2 regions of the Paenibacillus sp. RS8 genome follow, and region 1 is predicted to be linked to the other one. Evidence: predicted binding sites of a transcription regulator. Region 1 holds the regulator's gene; the other holds the start of a gene.

Region 1 (10,825 bases):
TTATGCGTAGAACCATCTCTACCCGCTGAATCACTCCGACCACTTCGGCCACGGTTACGATTCCCTCATACTCTGAAGCAGACAAATTCGTCAGTCCTTGTGTAAGAACCGCTTTGTACTTTTCGAGGGTCTGAATCGCTTGATTAGCTTTAGCCAAAATAGCTCCGATTTCTTTTAGTGCGTATCGAATGGAGCCTTGATACAGAGTAATGATATTACGGCGCTGTGAAATGGAAACCACCAGTTTGCCTGTTTGCTTCGCTACACGCTCGGCGGTCCGGTGACGAATGCCTGTCTCGATTGATGAAATAGACGAATCCGGAATTAATTGTGTATTTGCATACAAAATCCGCTTTAAGTCTTCACTAAGAATAATGGCACCGTCCATTTTGGCGAGCTCATATAAATAATTGGGCGAAAAATCGCAGTTAATGGAGAATCCTCCGTCTACTACTTCCATCACCTCGGGACTATAGCCAACGACGATTAGTGCTCCCGTCTTTGCGCGCAGCACATTCTCCAGACCTTCCCGAAAAGGTGTTCCCGGTGCCGCCAGTCTGAGCAGATCATTCATATTCTCTAATTGGTTATATTCTTTCATAATCCCTGTGCCCCCTAATCTAACGCGACCGATAGTGCATCTGCTACGGTACTGACGCCTATAATCTGGATATCTTGCGGGTGCTTCCAGCCCTTCAAACTTTTCTCTGGCATAATCACCCGCCGGAAGCCTAGCTTCGCGGCTTCCTTCACACGCATTTCCGCGCGTGAAACACCTCTTACTTCACCTGTAAGTCCTACTTCACCGAAGAAAACATCGTAAGGTTTTGTTGAAATATCACGAAAGCTGGAAGCGATACTAATAGCTACTGCTAAGTCAATCGCCGGTTCATCCAACTTTACTCCTCCAGCCACGTTAAGGTATGCATCCTGATTCTGTAGGAACATGCCCATTCGCTTCTCCAGTACAGCGATAATGAGTGCCATCCGTTGATGATCCATACCTGTGCACATCCGGCGCGGGGAGGGGAAATGAGTAGCAGCGACAAGAGCCTGAAGCTCAACAAGCACCGGTCTAGTCCCTTCCATACTGGCCACGACGGTGGATCCGGCTACACCGAGTGGACGTTCCGACAAGAAGAGCTCAGACGGATTTTCTACTTCTGTTAAGCCCACTTCACCCATTTCGAAAATGCCGATTTCATTCGTTGAACCGAAGCGGTTCTTTACAGCCCGCAGAAGTCTATACGTATGATGCCGCTCTCCCTCAAAATACAGCACACAATCCACCATATGTTCAAGCATCCGTGGGCCTGCAATAGCGCCTTCCTTGGTGACATGCCCAACGAGAACTGTTGCAATTCCCCGAATCTTAGCGATACGCATAAATCTTGTCGTACATTCCCGAACCTGAGTCACACTGCCTGGCGCACTCGTCACTTCTGGCATAAATACAGTCTGAATCGAATCGATCACAAGAAATTGCGGCTGAATTTGTTCAATCGCTTCTTCTATGCTTTCCATATTCGTCTCACATAGTACATATAGCTCAGCTGACAACGCACCGAGGCGATCCGCACGTAGCTTAGTTTGCCTTACCGATTCTTCGCCCGAGATGTACAGCACTCGCAATCCCTGAGTTGTTAGAGCATGCGATGTCTGTAATAAGAGCGTAGATTTACCGATTCCTGGGTCTCCCCCTACTAATACCAGCGATCCTGGCACGATCCCCCCACCGAGAACACGGTTAAGCTCACCTATACCTGTCAGTATGCGCGGTTCCTTGTCACTTTCTATACTTATGATCGATTGTGCCTTTTCTTTACTATGAAAAATAGGGGCATTCATTCCCTGTGTTTTGACTACGCTTTCCGTTTCCTCCACCATGGAGTTCCAAGCTTGGCACCCGGGACATTTACCGAACCATTTTGGCGATTCGTATCCACAATCAGTGCAAAAAAATTTAGTTTTTGGTTTAGCCATTTGTTCTCCTTACGGTCCGAACTTTTAAATTGCGGATATTTTCTTCTAATGAAAGTTTACCATTTCTGCCTCTTTAACGAAAGGTCATTCGGCATTTGTACTAAATGTATATTTTTAAGTGAAAAATTTACAACAAGTATAAACGCCTTCAGCGTCCATATAAGGACGCTAAGCGTTTAAGCAAGAGATATAAGAAATAAAGTATTGTTTCAAACTTATACTTTCTTATATTAAAAAAAGCTCCCACCCCTCTAAAAAACTGAGGAGCGGAAGCCTTATTTATTCCATTTTTTTATTCGGATTCTACTTCTTTTTCAAGCAATGGCGCTACAGGAGCATCCACTTTATTCACTACAAGTTCTCCGCCAACTTCATCAATGTTGAGCGAATCACCCTTTTGGATATTTCCTCGGAGCAATTCCTCAGAAAGACGGTCTTCAATATGCTTCTGAATCGCACGACGCAATGGACGTGCACCAAAGGCTGGGTCGTAACCTTCCTTAGCCAGGAAAGCCTTCGCCGCATCCGTGAGTACGAAATCAACATCATATTCACGCAGCCGCTTGCGCAGCTCATCAGACATCAACGTAACGATTTCAGCAATATGCTTCTCATCGAGGGAATGGAAGACGATGATTTCGTCAATCCGGTTCAAGAACTCAGGACGGAAGCTCTTCTTAAGCTCTTCCATAACCTTGCCCTTCATATTACCGTATTCTGCTCCAGCATCTTGCACAGCTGTGAATCCAAGTGTCGAATTCTTCTTGATCGCTTGTGCGCCTACGTTAGAAGTCAGAATAATTAATGTATTACGGAAATCAACTACCCGTCCTTTAGAGTCAGTCAAACGACCGTCTTCAAGAACCTGCAGTAGAATATTGAATACTTCTGGATGCGCTTTTTCAATTTCATCAAGCAGCACTACAGAATAAGGTTTACGGCGTACCTTCTCGGTTAATTGGCCGCCTTCTTCATAGCCAACATATCCAGGAGGGGCTCCGACTAAGCGGGACGTGGAGTGCTTCTCCATGTATTCCGACATATCAATACGGATGACCGCATTCTCATCGCCGAACATGGCTTCAGCCAATGCACGAGCCAACTCAGTTTTACCTACACCTGTAGGACCGAGGAAGATAAAGGAACCCATTGGACGTTTCGGATCTTTAAGACCTGCACGCGCACGGCGTAGTGCCCGGCTAACTGCCTTAACGGCTTCATCCTGGCCGATCACTCGTTCATGAAGTAAAGCCTCCATGTTAAGCAGACGGTCGGTCTCCTCTTCCTTCAGCTTGCTTACAGGTATCCCCGTCCAGCTAGCTACAACCTGTGCGATGTCTTCAGGTGTAACCTCTGAATCCGTGCGACCCTGTTTTTCTTTCCATTGATTCTTTGTCGTATCAAGCTCTTCACGGATCTTTTGCTCTGTATCACGCAAGGCCGCCGCTTTTTCAAACTCTTGACTCTGCACTGCGGAATCTTTCTCCTTGCGGATATCATCCAAGCGCATTTCAAGTTCCTTCAGATTTGGCGGGATGGTGTAAGAGTGAAGCCTTACTTTAGATCCTGCTTCATCGATAAGGTCAATCGCTTTATCTGGCAGGAAACGGTCCGGAATGTAACGATCGGACAACTTCACTGCTTCCACAATAGCTTCATCCGTAATCTTTACACGGTGATGCGCTTCATAACGATCGCGAAGTCCGAACAGAATTTGGACCGCTTCCTCTGGAGAAGGCTGATCCACCGTAATCGGTTGAAAACGTCGTTCGAGCGCTGCATCTTTTTCAATATATTTACGATATTCGTCAAGCGTAGTAGCGCCTATGCACTGAAGTTCTCCACGGGCCAAAGCCGGCTTAAGAATGTTAGATGCATCAATCGCACCTTCAGCGCCGCCAGCACCGATCAGCGTATGAAGCTCATCGATAAAGAGCACGATATTACCTGCTTGGCGAATCTCATCCATGATTTTCTTGAGGCGGTCTTCAAATTCACCGCGATATTTTGTTCCAGCCACTACTGAGCCCATGTCGAGCGTCATGACGCGTTTGTCGCGAAGTGTTTCTGGGATTTCATTGTTGATAATCTTTTGTGCAAGTCCTTCAGCGATAGCTGTCTTACCAACACCAGGTTCACCGATCAGTACCGGGTTATTCTTAGTCCGGCGACTCAGTACCTGAATAACACGTTCAATCTCCTTGCTACGGCCGATAACCGGGTCTAGATTGCCCTCCTTAGCATAGGCGGTCAAATCGCGCGCAAGACCATCTAGAGTCGGTGTGCTGACATTAGCCGGAGTTCCACTATGACTAGAGGCAGCCTCGCTGCTTCCCAGGAGCTGCAGCACTTGCTGACGAGCTTTATTCAAGCTGATGCCGAGGTTATTAAGCACACGTGCCGCGACACCTTCCCCTTCACGGATAAGTCCAAGCAAAATATGCTCAGTGCCGACATACGTATGTCCCAGCTTACGGGCTTCATCCATCGACAACTCAATCACTTTTTTAGCGCGAGGAGTATAAGCAATGTTCGTAGGCTGTTCTTGACCTCTGCCAATCAGTGTCTCCACTTCGTCCTGGATTTTTTCAAGACCTAGCCCTAAAGCAATTAATGCCTTAGCAGCAATGCCGTCTCCTTCACGAATAAGTCCGAGCAAAATATGTTCTGTGCCAATATTGTTGTGTCCTAAACGAACAGCTTCTTCCTGCGCCAGCGCTAGCACTTTTTGTGCGCGTTCCGTAAATCTTCCAAACATCATATCTCCTGCACCTCCATGAATAGTAAATATCTATATTAATGTTGTGTTCCCAGTGTCTCTCGGAGCAGTTTTGCCCGATACATATCTCGTTCAGTGGCGTTTAACTCATCGCCGAACATCTTTTGCAGAAATCCTGGCTGTGTCTTAACGTTAAGTTCATTTAGCACTGAAATCGAAAGACCTTCCAGAATGCCAAGATCAACCCCAAGTCTCACATCAGACAGTCGTTGTGCAGATTCTTTAAGCTCCATAAGAGCTGCATAACATAAAATCCCATAAGAACGCTTCACTCGGTCGGTTATTCTCAGTGCGGAATCAACAAGCAACCGTTCACGTGCATTTCGCTCATGCTCTATGATCTGCGTAACTACACTGTGAAGATTCTCAATAATTTCACTCTCCGTTTGACCGAGGGTGATCTGATTGGAAATTTGAAAGATGTTCCCTACTGCTTCGCTGCCCTCACCGTAAATTCCTCTTACAGTCAATCCTACTTGGTTCACTGCAGACAATATGCGATTGATCTGATGCGTCATTACAAGTGCTGGCAGATGCAGCATTACTGAGGCACGAAGCCCTGTACCCACATTAGTGGGGCAACTGGTCAAGTATCCTCTTTTATCATCAAAAGCGTAATTGACAGCTGCTTCAAATATATCATCGATCGCCGTCGCACGTTCCCATGCTTCTCTAACCTGAAGACCAGGAAACAGACATTGGATTCGCAGATGGTCCTCTTCGTTAATCATGATGCTGACCGACTCATCTTCATTTAACAAGACAGCCGCGCTGCGCGAATCATTAGCCAAGTTAGGACTGATTAGGTGTTTCTCAACCAGTACCTTTTTGTCCAGTTCATTCACTTCATCAAGCTTTAGGAGTTGAAAAGATCCGAAATCTGCAGCTGCTTCCTCATGAAACACAGGAGCCAACAGCTCTAACACTTCTTCCGATTGCTCTAAGGAAGCCAGCATTGGAAACGGAAGATGCTCTAGATTACGGGCAATACGCATACGACTGCTAATTACAATCTCGGAGTGGCTGCCTCCAGAGCGCATCCAATCACTAAGTGCTTGTTCAGTAAATCGGAGACTTGACATGTCATATCCCCCCTATATATCAAAGACTTTACTCTTGTGCTATTTCTTTTTCAAGTTTACGAATCTGATCCCGCAGCTCCGCTGCCTTCTCGAATTCTTCTTGTGTAATACTCTGCTGTAATTCCTTCTTGAGTTCATCAATTTGGCGTCTAAATACAATCTGAGCTCCTGCACGTTTCGGAATCTTACCTACATGTGAAGTACTACCATGCACTCGCTTAAAAAGCGGGTCAAGTGCGCTGTTAAAATATTTATAACAGGAGCTACAGCCAAAACGGCCTAACTTGCTAAACTGGGAGTACGTCATCCCACAATTCTCACATTGCAGACTCTGCGTTGTCTTCGTTGCAGCCGACTTCTCCTTGCCGGCACCCTCTAGATCAAGCAGACCTGACAGCAGACTGTGGATCGAGAACCCTCCAGCCGTTCCGGGAATGAGTTCCCCCTTCTCCCGTGCACAGCTCTCGCAGATATGAAACTCCGTCTTCTCTCCATTCACGATCTTAGTGAAGTGGAGTGTTGCCGGCTTGACGCCACATTCCTGGCATTGCATAAGCGAAAGCCCCTCCCTTATGGTTGACAATTATTTGCCTAACAAAGAGATTAACATCGCCTTCATAATCTTGGCACGAATCTCATCCCGGTATGGAATCTTAACCGTTAGGCATTCCCGAGAAACAGCAGCGCGCATAAGGCACGCTTCACGCTTACTTAGAAAACCGGCTTCCTCCAGCTGATAAATCAGCCCTTCAGCAGCGTTCTGATCAATCCCGCCACCTATAGTATGGTTTAAATGGGCATGCAGTGCCACGTTTGGTGGCAATTCAAAACGTTGAATACGAATATATCCCCCGCCACCACGCTTACTTTCCACCACATAACCTTTTTCCAAAGTAAAGCGTGTACTGATGACATAATTGATCTGTGACGGTACGCATGAGAACTGGTCCGCCAGGTCATTTCGCTGGATTTCCACCGTACCTTCGGGACTTTCATGCAAAATATTCTTCAGATATTGTTCGATAATATCAGAGATATTGCGCATCACTCATCCTCCAGTGCTTAAATCTTTATAATACCGATTGCAACTTGCATTCATAATGACAATGGTCTTTAATTGAACTTAAACATTTGTGGATAATTCCACGTGTTCAGAGGATCGGATCAATGTCATTAAGTTTCGTTGACTTTGACTTTCTTTGACTTTTTAATATTATAACATATTCTGTGCTAATTCCAAGTGGATTCTCTTATTTTTCACTTTTTTCAGCGAATGTATTCGGAAATAAAGAGCCCTCCCAACATCTTTCGAAGGGGAGAGCCCGAATTTTTATTTTAAAAATGATCAAATAATGCAGTGTGTGCTTGCGGTAAGATTTCTTCAAACCATTCCAGTGCAGCTGAATGACCTGAGATGCATCCATAACGAGCTAACTCTGCCGGACGTTTATATCCAAGCATTAATGCCGTCAATGTGCCGATATCACAGTTTAAGTCTGCTTCTGCCAGTTTCCCTTCCCCGCGTGTAAAAGTTGCCGATCCCTCATTAGAAATATTCCATTCCCACAATCCATCATTCCAAGGTGCGTATTTATCTTCTATATAAATAAGCTGTTTCTTTGGGCTGCTGTTTCCTCTGAAGGTATAACCTTCAATGAATGTCTTAGCATTCACAATACGACCCATAAAATAAGGATAATTCTCCTGTTCTATACGCGGATCTGGCAGCAAGAAGGGTAACATGTCGTCCGAAGGCACCAGCTTCAACGATGCACCGGTCACCATCGAATCATGGTTCGCAAGAAATGTCCACAGCCCCTGCCGAGCTTGTTCGTTCAAAAAAACAAATTCATCAATGACCAGTTCTCTGTTCTCTACCTTATACAGCACATATCCCTCTGGTTCACCACTTTTAGAGTAAAACACTGCACTTTTTCCTTCGTCATCTAATACAGAATTCTCCCACCAGTCCAAATCACGCTTAAGTGTCCCGTTATATCTGACAGCGAATTGATTGTATAAGCTATCCAATACTTCGATATCTTTAATGTCCCGTTTAACTTTGCCCTCAACTTCAACCTTCTTGGGAAACTTCGCTACAGGAATGGAGTATTTCTTATATTCACAATAAACTTCCCAACCAAATTTACGATAAAAGGGAATCAGGAACGGATGCAGAAAAGAGAGCGTTTGACCCGCTTCATTCATCGTTTGCAGTGCATGTGTTAAAAGCTTTGCCACATGCCCTTGTCTGCGGTTCTCTGGCCATGTTGCTACCCCAGCGATACCACCCATAGGCACTACTTTCCCTTGTATGTACACTTGGAATGGCAGAAGCGTCAATTTTGCTTCGAGTGTCCCATCTTCAAAGGCACCCCATACCCGTTCCGGCTTGAAACTTTTTTGAGCACTTTCCCGTTTGTCGCTAGGTAACTTGTATTGAAAAGCATATTCTGACAAGTTCATGCTTGCATCGAACTCATCTGGGCGTAACTGTCTTATTACCACAAACTCACCTCATCCTTTATAAAATTACTTTTAGGATAAGTATAACAAGAGCATCAATTGTGCGCTAATCTATTGCATTATTTATAACTTTATTTTTAGTTATCCACAGCTCTATGCAGTTTTAAAAATAGTCTTGAAATCTTGTCACATCCAAGTTAAAATAGTTATCCACTTATCAATAGCTCTATCCACATAATCCCGGCTATATCCACAGCAACCCGTGTACTACTTAGGTTTTCTGTTGACAGATCCATATAAATATGTATTTAATCCACACTATTTAGGGATTATTTCTCTTCCAATCATCTATCCACATGTGCGTAACTTTTCTGCAAATTCAAAATATTATCCACAAGTTTTCCACAGTCTATAATAAACGCAAAAAAGCCACTGTCGATGACTCAACAGTGGTCTAATTGTGCTTGGCAACGTCCTACTCTCCCAGGACCCTTCGGTCCAAGTACCATCGGCGCTGGAGGGCTTAACGGTCGTGTTCGGGATGGGTACGCGTGGAACCCCTCCGCTATCGCCACCAAACATGATTTTTTCGAAGCTTTCGCTTCTCGAAATCGCTGCGAGAAAATATCAGCCCTTATAAAGGACATGCAGCTTATTGGTTACAGGCTTGATGCCTGAAAACTGAATCCGAATTGAATTTGCATTTTAAGTATAGGATAAGCCCTCGACCGATTAGTATTGGTCAGCTCCATGCATTACTGCACTTCCACCTCCAACCTATCTACCTCGTCGTCTTCAAGGGGTCTTACTAATTGGGAAATCTCATCTTGAGGGGGGCTTCACGCTTAGATGCTTTCAGCGCTTATCCCGTCCGTACGTAGCTACCCAGCCATGCTCCTGGCGGAACAACTGGTGCACCAGCGGTACGTCCATCCCGGTCCTCTCGTACTAAGGACAGCTCCTCTCAAATTTCCTGCGCCCACGACAGATAGGGACCGAACTGTCTCACGACGTTCTGAACCCAGCTCGCGTACCGCTTTAATGGGCGAACAGCCCAACCCTTGGGACCTACTTCAGCCCCAGGATGCGATGAGCCGACATCGAGGTGCCAAACCTCCCCGTCGATGTGGACTCTTGGGGGAGATAAGCCTGTTATCCCCAGGGTAGCTTTTATCCGTTGAGCGATGGCCCTTCCATGCGGTACCACCGGATCACTAAGTCCGACTTTCGTCCCTGCTCGACTTGTAGGTCTCGCAGTCAAGCTCCCTTATGCCTTTGCACTCTTCGAATGATTTCCAACCATTCTGAGGGAACCTTGGAACGCCTCCGTTACTCTTTAGGAGGCGACCGCCCCAGTCAAACTGCCCGCCTGACACGGTCCCCGTACCCGATTAGGGCACTAGGTTAGAACCTAGATACGATCAGGGTGGTATCCCAACGGCGCCTCCACCGAAGCTTGCGCTCCGATTTCTACGGCTCCCACCTATCCTGTACAGATCGTACCCAAATTCAATATCAAGCTGCAGTAAAGCTCCATGGGGTCTTTCCGTCTTGTCGCGGGTAACCTGCATCTTCACAGGTATTAAAATTTCACCGGATCTCTCGTTGAGACAGCGCCCAAGTCGTTACGCCATTCGTGCGGGTCAGAATTTACCTGACAAGGAATTTCGCTACCTTAGGACCGTTATAGTTACGGCCGCCGTTTACTGGGGCTTCGGTTCATAGCTTCGGATTGCTCCTAACCACTCCCCTTAACCTTCCAGCACCGGGCAGGCGTCAGCCCGTATACTTCGCCTTGCGGCTTCGCACAGACCTGTGTTTTTGCTAAACAGTCGCTTGGGCCTTTTCACTGCGGCCCCCTCGTGCTATTCACACTACCGGGGCACCCCTTCTCCCGAAGTTACGGGGTCATTTTGCCGAGTTCCTTAACGAGAGTTCTTCCGCGCGCCTTAGAATTCTCTTCTCGCCTACCTGTGTCGGTTTGCGGTACGGGCACCTTCTCCTGGCTAGAGGCTTTTCTTGGCAGTGTGAGATCATGACCTTCGCTACTACAATTTTCGCTCCCCATCACAGCCCAGCCTTAATGATGTGCGGATTTGCCTACACATCAGCCTCACTGCTTAGACGGACATATCCATCAGTCCGCGTCACTACCCTCCTGCGTCACCCCATCGCTCGTAGCGGATTACGGTGGTACAGTAATTTCAAACTGTTGTCCTTCGACTACGCCTTTCGGCCTCGCCTTAGGTCCCGACTTACCCTGAGCGGACGAGCCTTCCTCAGGAAACCTTGGGCTTTCGGCGGATCAGATTCTCACTGATCTTTTCGTTACTCATACCGGCATTCTCACTTGTATGCTGTCCAGCGCTCCTTACGGTACACCTTCAACCCACATACAACGCTCCCCTACCCCAGATACATACGTATCTAGCCATAGCTTCGGTGGTGTGTTTAGCCCCGTTACATTTTCGGCGCAGAGTCACTCGACCAGTGAGCTATTACGCACTCTTTCAAT
Region 2 (10,825 bases), 830 kb from region 1:
AATCTCCTTTAAACAATGTTTTGGTTTTAATTGTTGAAGCTTAATCTCAGGTATTGTTTCCTTATTTGCGACTAGCGATCATGGATTGACCAGTCATTTCCGCAGGTTGCGGAATTCCCATCAGATCCAGAATGGTTGGTGCTACATCAGCAAGGATACCGCGATCGCGCAATACAACATTTTCATCCGTAAGGATGAACGGAACCGGGTTAGTGGTATGAGCTGTGAACGGACGACCGTTCTCATCAAATACCATGTCTGCATTACCGTGATCGGCGATAATGATCGCAACGCCACCCTTGGCAACTACTGCGTCCACTACTTTACCTACACACTCATCCGTTACCTCTACAGCCTTGATTGTTGGCTCCAGCATACCGGAGTGTCCAACCATATCAGGGTTTGCAAAGTTAAGGATAATAGCATCCTGTCTTTCCGCTTCGATTTCTGCTACGCAGGCTGCAGCCACTTCGTAAGCACTCATCTCAGGTTGAAGATCATAGGTTGCTACTTTAGGAGAGTTGATCAAGATACGAGTTTCTCCTGGAAGTTCCTCATCACGTCCACCACTGAAGAAGAACGTTACGTGCGGATACTTCTCAGTTTCCGCGATGCGCAGTTGCTTCTTGTTGTGTTGCACAAGTACTTCACCCAATGTGTTATCCAGGTTCTTCGGTGAATAGGCTACATAACCTTGTACCGTTTCGCTGAAAGTAGTCAGGCATACGAAGTGCAAGTCTTGTGGGAACAAAGGACCCCGGTCGAAACCGCGGAAATCTTGATTCGTGAACACTTGTGACAACTGAATAGCACGGTCAGGGCGGAAGTTGAGGAACACGACGGAATCGCCGCTCTCTACTGCCGTTACCGGCTTGCCTTCACTGTCTACAATCACGCTAGGTTCAACGAATTCGTCGAACACGGAATTTGAATAAGAAGCAGTGATAGCTTGCAGAGCATCCGTGTATTTAGGGCCTTCGCCATAAACCATAGCACGATAGGCTTTTTCTACACGATCCCAACGTTTGTCACGGTCCATGGCGTAATAACGTCCGGATACCGTTGCAATTGTACCTACTCCAACTTCTTCAATCTTAGCCACCAGATCTTGGACAAACTTCTTACCACTATCTGGAGGTACATCACGGCCATCCATGAAAGCATGGATATACACTTCGTGCATATCTTCTTTCTTAGCCAGGTCAAGCATAGCAAACAGGTGGTTAATGTGGCTATGTACCCCTCCGTCGGATACAAGCGCGTAAAGATGAAGCTTTTTACCTGTGTTCTTAGCATTTCTAACTGCGGCTACCAGTGTTTCATTATCGAAGAATTCGCCCTCACGGATCGATTTATCAATACGAGTCAAATCCTGGTATACAATCCGTCCTGCACCAATATTTAAGTGCCCTACTTCAGAGTTGCCCATTTGGCCTTCTGGAAGACCAACAGCTTCACCACAAGCAGTAAGGGTAGTATTAGGATATTGTTTCAAGTAACGGTCATAGTTAGGTTTGTTAGCTTGAGCAACGGCATTACCTTCAGATGTTCCACGCAAACCGAAACCATCCATGATGATCAAAGCTACAGGTCTTGGAGCTGACATCTTACTTCGCCCCCTCAACCAATTGAACGAAGGAAGCAGGCTGCAAGCTGGCACCGCCAACAAGCGCACCATCGATGTCGCTTTGGCCCATGTACTCAGTTACATTCTCAGGCTTCACGCTGCCGCCGTATTGAATACGAACAGCTTCAGCTGTTGCAACATCATACAGATCTTTTACAAGACTGCGGATGTACGCAATAACTTCGTTAGCATCTTGGGAAGTGGAAGATTTACCTGTGCCAATAGCCCAGATAGGTTCGTATGCAATGACAACTTTTGCTGCTTGCTCAGCACTAAGGCCTTGGAATGCAGCTTCAGTTTGTACTTTACATACAGCTTTCGTTTGATCAGCTTCACGCTCTTCGAGCTTTTCGCCAACACATACGATTGGAGTGATACCGTGACGGAATGCAGCATGCATTTTCTTATTCACGATTTCATCTGTTTCGCCAAAATAAGCACGACGCTCTGAGTGACCAATGATTACATAGTCTACGCCAAGATCGCTAAGCATTACACCACTGATTTCTCCTGTGTAAGCACCGTTATCTTCAAAGTGCAGGTTCTGTGCGCCAATCTTGATGTCTGTACCTTTTGCAGCTGCTACAAGTGCAGGCAGGTTAGTAAATGGAGCGCAGATTACAGTCTCAACGCCTTCTACTTCTGCTTTGCCTTTGATGTCAGCAATAAAGCTTTCTGCTTCAGGAACTGTTTTGAACATCTTCCAGTTACCCGCAATAATTGGTGTTCTCATGAATTAAATTGCCTCCTTCTATACGTCTTACTTGTCGTTCAGTGCTTCTACGCCAGGAAGCGCCTTGCCTTCCATGAACTCAAGGGATGCACCGCCACCAGTGGAGATGTGATCCATTTGGTCAGCCAGGTGGAATTTTTCTGCTGCTGCTGCGGAATCTCCGCCGCCAATAACAGTGTAACCTTCAGTTGTTGCACAAGCTTTTGCTACTGCAAGTGTACCTTCAGCGAATTTATCGATTTCGAATACGCCCATAGGTCCATTCCAGACAACCAGCTTGGAGTTCTTGATAATATCGGCATAAAGTTCACGAGTCTTAGGTCCGATATCAAGTCCTTCCCAACCTTCTGGGATTTCATTGTAATTAACGATCTTAGTGTTAGCATCAGCACCGAATTTATCAGCAACAACAACATCAACAGGAAGCATGAAGTTTTTGCCAAGTGCTTTAGCTTTTTCGATGAATCCAAGAGCAACGTCAAGTTTGTCGTTGTCTACAAGTGACTTACCAATTTCGAAGCCTTGAGCTTTAGTGAATGTATAAGACAATCCACCGCCGATCAGAACGTTATCAGCCAAAGACAACAAGTTATCAATAACATCAATCTTGTCTTTAACTTTCGAACCACCGATGATCGCAGTGAAAGGACGTTCTGGGTTAGTAAGAGCTTTACCAAGAACGGTCAATTCTTTCTCCATCAAAAGACCGGATACAGCTGGTAGGAAATGAGCGATACCTTCTGTCGATGCATGTGCACGGTGAGCCGCACCAAACGCATCATTGACGAACAAATCAGCCAGTTCAGCGAATTGTTTAGCCAATTCAGGATCATTCTTTTCTTCGCCTGGGTAGAAACGAACGTTCTCAAGTACAAGTACGTCGCCTTCGCCTAGCTCAGCGATTTTTGCTTTTACAGCTTCGCCAACAGCTTCATCAGCTTTAGCTACTGGTTTGCCGAGAAGCTCGGACAGACGTTCAGCAGCAGTAGTCAAACGCATGGAATCTACGAATTGGCCTTTAGGACGGCCCATGTGACTTGCAAGAATAATCTTTGCACCGTTCTCGATCAAATATTTAATGGTTGGAAGTGTTTCGCGAATACGAGTATCATCAGTAATTTTACCGTCTTCTACAGGTACGTTGAAATCCACGCGTACAAATACGCGTTTACCCTTTACTTCTACATCACGGACGCTCTTTTTGTTCATGATTAATTCCTCCACACCCAAAATTGTTTCTAGCAGGAAACAAGAAATACATTTAGAAAGAGCGGAAACAAGGAACTTCTGTTTCCGCTCTATAGATGTTGCTTATATCAAGTCAATTACTTAGCGATTTTAGCGAATTTCTCCAAAGTACGAACCAATTGTGCAGTGTAGGACATTTCATTGTCATACCAAGCAACAGTCTTAACCAGTTGTTTGTCGCCAACAGTCAATACTTTAGTTTGTGTAGCATCGAACAAGGATCCGAAAGTCATACCTTTGATGTCGGAAGATACGATTTCATCTTCAGTGTAACCATAAGTGTCTGGATCGGAAGCTGCTTTCATTGCTGCGTTGATTTCTTCAACAGTAACGCTCTTATCAAGAACAGTTACAAGCTCAGTCAGGGAACCAGTTGCAACTGGAACACGTTGAGCTGCACCATCCAATTTACCTTTAAGTTCTGGAATAACAAGACCGATTGCTTTAGCAGCACCAGTAGTGTTAGGGATGATGTTCTCAGCTGCTGCACGAGCACGTCTGAAGTCACCTTTAGCATGTGGAGCATCCAAAGTGTTTTGGTCGCCAGTGTAAGCGTGAATTGTAGTCATCAAGCCTTCAACGATACCGAACTTGTCGTTCAATACTTTTGCCATTGGAGCTAGGCAGTTCGTTGTGCAAGATGCGCCGGAAATAACAGTCTCAGTACCATCAAGAATGTCATCGTTAACGTTGTAAACGACAGTTTTCATGTCGCCAGTAGCTGGAGCGGAGATAACTACTTTCTTAGCTCCACCTTTCAAGTGTTTTTCAGCTGCTTCTTTAGTTGTGAAGAAACCTGTGCACTCAAGTACGATATCAACGCCTAGGTCGCCCCATGGCAATTCTTCAGGGTTGCGGTTAGCAAGAACCTTAACTTCTTTGCCATTGACTTTGAAGAAGCCATCATGCACTTCAACATCACCTTGGAATTTACCTTGAGTTGTATCATATTTAAGCAAATGAGCAAGCATCTTAGCGTCAGTCAAGTCATTGATTGCTACCACTTCGATACCTTCTACATTTTGAATACGGCGGAAAGCAAGGCGTCCAATACGTCCAAATCCGTTAATTCCAACTTTTACACTCATTGAATAGTTCCTCCTAGAATTCGTTTTATTTATTCAAAACAGACCGTGAAGCCTGTCATGACAACAATGTTAAGTATAATGCAAGGTATATGTTCTAGTGTATTACGAGGATATCTGCAACTGATTGTCGATTTCCTTGCCGATTTCTACAGCAGCAGCCTCGTCCGTGACGAGAATATTCTCCTGCCCGAAACGCAGCATGGCATGAATAGCTTTGGCTTTTGGTTTGCCTCCGGCAATACCAATGACTGTCTCCGTCCGAACAATATCTTCAAGACGTAGCCCCATCGTAAGCATAGTATGGACAACCTTACCATCTTCGTTAAAGTAATACCCAAAGGATTCAGCCACTGCTCCCTCACCCTGGATCTCTGAGACCGTAGCCTCATCCAGCTTGCGGCGGCGAGTCATTTCAATGGCATCCCCAATCCCATGTACAATAATACGCGAACTGCGGATGATTTGTACAATCTCTCCAATATTAGAGTCAAGTGCTAGTGACTGGTAGGCATCCCCACTAAGTAAATCAGGTACATGCAGCAACCGGTAATTCGCTCCAACTCGTTTTGCCATTGTTGAGGCAATTGTGTTGGCTTGAATCTCCATACTCTCTCCTAATCCACCACGCGCCGGAACAAACCAAGCGTTCTTATAGGAAAGGGATAACGGCGGTGTCAGTTGATCAGCCATATCGGCAAGCGTTGATCCACCAGTGACAGCAACAATATCATCTGTACGAAGTACACTGAGCAGCGCTTTTGCACCTGCTCGGCCGAGTTCACGTTTGGTGAATGGCGATGACTCACAATCACCCGGCACCACAATAACTTTATCCAGACCATACGTTGCCCGAATTTTCTCTTCCAGCTCATCCAGACCAAACAGGCTCTTAACGACCGGCTCTAGCAAATCAAGCAGCCTACGCCCAGCAGCGCTAATGCGCATACCAACGCTCTCGATCTCAATGAGCCCTTGCGATTTCAGAAGATCCGTCTCGGCACGCAGTACCCGCTCAGTCATATCAAGCGAAGCGGCAAGCGTTCTGCGCCCAATTATATCGGACAGCATGATCTGATGAAGAATCGTGTACCGTCTCTTAAGGGTTTCCATGAGATCAGGCAGAAGCTGCTTTTGGATATCTAATAAATTACGCATACTTTCACTCCTGCAACTTCGTCTTCCTCTATTCCCTTGTTCATGGTCTCAAAATGTCCCGGGTAAACTTTTTAAGTCCCACTCATATTCTAACCAAATATTGCTCGAAGTGCAAGTCTTCCGAGAGTAGAATTCTCAAGCGCTTGTCTTCTTATACATTTATAAGATCGGGAAAGAGGTACGGCTCCTAAAACCTGTCATTAACAATCCAGATTCTATCGCTGAGTGAAAGACAATATACGCTTGTCCATCTTGAAGACAAGGGGTAGAGCCCGTGCACAGCATTATTAAAAATATAAGAAATTATAAGTTTCACGTTATATATTATCCTTATATTTCTACGAGAAACGGTTGTCGTCAATAAAGGACGATAACGTCGTTTCTTCCTGTCCATTGCAATTGCACAGAAATTGTATTATAATCATTTTTGTTGCGCCCGTGGTCCAATGGATATGACGTAGGCCTCCGAAGCCTGAGATCCAAGTTCGATTCTTGGCGGGCGCGCCATTAATTTCACTTTTGTACATAATTTAGTAGTGCCTATACTACTACTTAACCAAAGAGCCGCATGTCGGCTCTTTTTTTTGAATATAAGTTTGACTTTCTTTGACTTTTTGTTTGAATTTGTTTATCATGTGGGTAATACGGCAAGAGTAAAAATGAATACATTTGAAGAACCAATATCAAGGAGGTTTTCCACGTGAGTTATATTCCTATGGTAGTAGAACAGAGCAACCGCGGTGAGCGCGCTTATGACATCTATTCCCGCCTGCTGAAGGACCGCATCATTTTCCTTGGAACGGAGGTTAATGACGTGGTAGCCAATTCTATCATCGCACAAATGCTGTTCTTGGCTGCCGAAGATCCGGAGAAGGACATTCACCTTTATGTGAATAGCCCCGGCGGTTCCATTACTGCAGGTATGGCTATTTTTGATACAATGCAGTACATTAAACCGGACGTTTCCACCATCTGCGTGGGTATGGCAGCTTCCATGGGAGCTTTCCTACTTAACGCTGGCGCTAAAGGCAAACGCTTTGCACTGCCAAACAGTGAGATCATGATTCACCAACCTCTGGGTGGTGCTCAAGGTCAAGCAACGGATATCGAAATCCGTGCGCGCCGTATCCTCAAATTGCGCGATAAGTTGAATCGTATTCTTGCAGAACGTACGGGTCAACCCCTGGAGCGTATTGAGAAGGATACAGACCGTGATTACTTCATGACTGCTGCAGACGCGGCAGCTTATGGTATCGTTGATAAAGTCATCGAGAAAACACTGCCTAGCGGTGTGTAAGCTATACAACAACACAAAGAGGCTGTGCTCTATCCACTTGATGGTTAGCGCACAGCCTCTTTACTTTTCAGAACAAAACTACACTTGAACCTCAATTAAATCAAACCGCCATAACCAAGTGAATCGAGTTTGTCAGCAATCACACGGTAGCCTCGGCCATTGGGATGTAAGTGATCAATCGATAATAGCCCTCTTTCATTTCCGGCAAATTGATTATAAATAGAAGCAAATCCACATACTCGGCTACTGTACTGCGAGGCATAACCGTTAAACTGCCGCACCCACTCTGTAGCGCCTACTACCTGAGGATAGGGATTGTACAATCCCACTATTCGAATGATAAAAGGTCTACGTGTTCCCGCCTTCAATTGAAAGAGAATACTCATAATTGCAGCAAAATTTTGTTTGCATTCCTGTAGTGATCTTCGTAGCTCTTTTGATAAATTTTCAGGTTGTCTAGCTGCAGCTTTCGCAGCATGGATTAAATCATTGCCACCAATGGATAAAGTGATGATGTCGGCTGCTCGTATAGCCTCGCGAGTCATAGAACTCCCACGTAACCGCTGTTCCAGTTCAGAAGTAGTCAATCCATTCACGCCTAAATTCGTAGAGACTACATTAGAACGCAGTCTCCCTTCTGCCATTCTACGGTATACCGGTACAAAACCGTTACCTGGCAGAGCGCCAAATCCAGTCGTCAAGGAATCGCCAATTGCAGTATATTGATAGCTCATAGCTCTCCCCCGTTCATAAACTAGTTACTCCCTTTAGCATATGAATTAGCGATGATTCTGGTAAGGGGGAGATGTCCAGTGCTGGCAGCAGCGGTCAAGACTTCTCTTATTACTTTATAGCAGCAAATGGGCTATCGCCTTCGGGCAACAGTTCTTTGAATGTAAAGGTATATTCCGGGAACCCTGCAGCGTAAGCTGTGTATTCGTACAATTGGAAGAATAGAACAACCTTATCATCCTTCAGATAAAAATACTTCTCCGTATTCAATCCGTTGAATCCTCCCAAATAACTTTCTTCCGCTTTTACCAGCTTGTTCAGCTTGGCATTTAACTGTTTTTTGTAGTTGGGGTTAGCGCCAAACAAATCACCCAGCAATAGACGTTTGCCATCCTTAAGTGAAAAAGTAAATGCCTCACGATTTGTCATGCCATGAGCGCCGCCCGTATCGCTATACTGTGACATCACTAAACTGATCACACCATTCTGATTGTAGGTCACCACATAATCTATATCATAGGTATACTTAGGCTCTGACCCGGTCCGATCGGAGATATCCTGTTCTGCACCAGCCGCAAATTTCATAACACTTTCCTTCAAGGTATTATTAATTGCCTGCTGCGCATTGGAATTGCTTAATCCACTGATCTTCGGATAATCAAGCTGGATAAAAGCCTCTTGCCGATCCTTAGCATAGGTTTCAGTGGTTACTGTCAGCACGTTCAGTGGTCTGTTCACCACGTTCAGCCTACCAGAGTCCCGACTCCAATCTACTTTATAACCCAAATAATCATTCAACAGGCCTGATGGAACATAAAGCCGATTGTTAATTAGCTTTCCTTCATATTCTCGAATGTAATAATTGTTCACCCAAATAGAATTTCCATAGCTAGATAACATGAACTTAGTTTTTATCGTTCCCTTTCCAATCGTATATGCATTTTCTTTTTTATCATAAGTAAGTGGTAATCGCAGCACATCACGCATAAAGGTGATCGGCACCCATGCCTTCCCTTCCTGCAAAATACCTGTCTGCTGAGAAATCATCCCGTTTGCCTTCAAAACTATACGTGAAGCAATAGCCTCACTCTTTGTCTGATCCGATGCTGCATAACCAGTCTCAACGGGCAGTAATCCACCACCAAGCAATAACCCCGCCGACATCAAGCCTATGCCCCATTTGCGTACTATTTCTTTTGAGATATTCATCATCATATTTTTCCTCCCCTTTCCAGTTTATTAAACATAATCTTAGCGATTTTACACAAAAAAAGAGGCGCCCCGCATTATTACTAGCGGAAGAGCACCTCTCCTCTCTACACACATCTTGTTCTGCTACTATTTCAATTCATACATTACGCTCAGCTGTGTTGTAACTTTAACTACTCCCGGTTGAACGGATGTGCTTGCACCAGCATCTGCTGCAGCCATTTCCATTTTTAGATTCTGCTCAAAATAAACCGGAGTAACATTACCATCATTTTGGCTGACTGTGATTACTTGACCCAAGCTACGTCTAGCTGCCTTAGCAATAGCTCCTGCTTTAACATCTGCGTTCGCCATCGCCTTTTCAATCACCTGAGCTTCAAAGGCAGAAGTATCTTCCACTGAAAAACGTGCATTTCCGATATTATTTGCCCCTGCCGCAGATGCAGCATCCAGCAATTCACCAACCTTGGTCAGATCTCTATAAGACACTAACAGCGTATGATTCGCGTTGTATCCCTTCACTTGCTGTCCATCTTTTTCGCTATAACTATAGTTGGGTTGCACATAAAATTGGGTACTTTGAATATCCTTGTCTGCGATTTTCCAAGTCCCTTTCAGTAGTGTAGTGATCTTTTGGATTTTAGCAGCATTTGTTTTTTGCGCTTCTTGTGCAGTTGCAGCCGTAGTATCTACACCGATGGACAAGTATACAATATCCGGCTTGATGGACAATTCACCTTTACCTACTACACTAACGACATTTTTCTGCACTTCATCTGCGTAAGCCTTTGCAGGACCTTGGAAGGCACCACTCATGCTAATCCCTCCAATTAACAAACTCCCTACGATCAACACTGAACCAATCTTTTTAACCAAACCTTTCATATTTGCCAGCCCCTTTCATCTTTTGTGATTTGTTATTATCCTCTAGACGAGTCTTTTTGGTAAATGTTGCACACGTAAATCTATTTTTTGGTATTAAAAAAAGCCCCTAGGGGCTTTTTAGTCATGCGATAAAAAGTCATCTCAAAATATTATTGGTTTTCAAGCTCTTCTTTGCTGACGAGACTCGTCAAAGCGTTTACAGCTTGATCCGCGTCTGCACCATCCGCGCTGATATAGATCTCCGTGCCGGAACTGATCGCTAGGCTCATAATACCCATAATACTTTTGGCGTTTACTTTTTTATCGTCTTTTTCCACGAAAATCTCCGACGAAAACTTGTTAGCTTCTTGCACAAACAATGCTGCCGGTCGAGCGTGTAGCCCTGTCTTCAACCGAACAACTACCGGGTGCTTTGTCATGAAACGCTTACCCCCTAATTGAGTTCTCCCCAAAAATTTCACATTAATTTTATATTATTATATCATTATAACGTAAACCACACTAGAAAAAAAGTGACTAGCCGCCGCGAACCTTGTCCGCCAGTTCATCAATCTTACGAAGCCGATGATTTACTCCGGACTTACTAACTGTACCTTTCAGCATTTCACCAACCTCTTTAAGGTTGATATCTGGATGTGCCATTCGAATTTCTGCAACTTCTCGCAATTTATCCGGCAAGCTCTCCAGTCCTACTTCTCGCTGCAGCAGTTTGATATTTTCAATCTGCCGCACCGCGGCACTTATCGTTTTATTGAGATTCGCGGTCTCGCAGTTCACGATCCGATTCACGGAATTACGCATATCCCGCATAATTCTTACATCCTCAAATTTGAACAACGCTTGATGCGCCC

What was found. The regulator CtsR, encoded in region 1, represses protease genes until heat stress. The targets are predictions, from matches to a motif close to ATGGTCAATAAAGGTCAAACA.
Region 2: clpP (ATP-dependent Clp endopeptidase proteolytic subunit ClpP) is a predicted target of CtsR. The motif match lies at 6,445-6,465, and genes of this name have one in related genera.

The regions. Positions count from the first base shown of each region.
Region 1 is NZ_CP168131.1:878,714-889,538, forward strand. Features, by position in the region: gene disA (DNA integrity scanning diadenylate cyclase DisA) at 1-601, opposite strand, end outside; gene radA (DNA repair protein RadA) at 616-1,983, opposite strand; gene clpC (ATP-dependent protease ATP-binding subunit ClpC) at 2,276-4,744, opposite strand; gene ACDZ28_RS05345 (protein arginine kinase) at 4,780-5,844, opposite strand; gene ACDZ28_RS05350 (UvrB/UvrC motif-containing protein) at 5,873-6,397, opposite strand; gene ACDZ28_RS05355 (CtsR family transcriptional regulator) at 6,428-6,889, opposite strand; gene eis (enhanced intracellular survival protein Eis) at 7,180-8,352, opposite strand; rRNA gene rrf (5S ribosomal RNA) at 8,773-8,889, opposite strand; rRNA gene ACDZ28_RS05370 (23S ribosomal RNA) at 9,023-10,825, opposite strand, start outside.
Region 2 is NZ_CP168131.1:1,710,515-1,721,339, reverse strand. Features, by position in the region: gene gpmI (2,3-bisphosphoglycerate-independent phosphoglycerate mutase) at 62-1,606, opposite strand; gene tpiA (triose-phosphate isomerase) at 1,608-2,360, opposite strand; gene ACDZ28_RS09020 (phosphoglycerate kinase) at 2,388-3,569, opposite strand; gene gap (type I glyceraldehyde-3-phosphate dehydrogenase) at 3,686-4,696, opposite strand; gene ACDZ28_RS09010 (sugar-binding transcriptional regulator) at 4,799-5,851, opposite strand; tRNA gene ACDZ28_RS09005 (tRNA-Arg) at 6,284-6,358, shown strand; gene clpP (ATP-dependent Clp endopeptidase proteolytic subunit ClpP) at 6,552-7,148, shown strand; gene ACDZ28_RS08995 (GDSL-type esterase/lipase family protein) at 7,244-7,882, opposite strand; gene ACDZ28_RS08990 (PdaC/SigV domain-containing protein) at 7,992-9,095, opposite strand; gene ACDZ28_RS08985 (SIMPL domain-containing protein) at 9,219-9,974, opposite strand; gene ACDZ28_RS08980 (HPr family phosphocarrier protein) at 10,124-10,393, opposite strand; gene whiA (DNA-binding protein WhiA) at 10,491-10,825, opposite strand, start outside.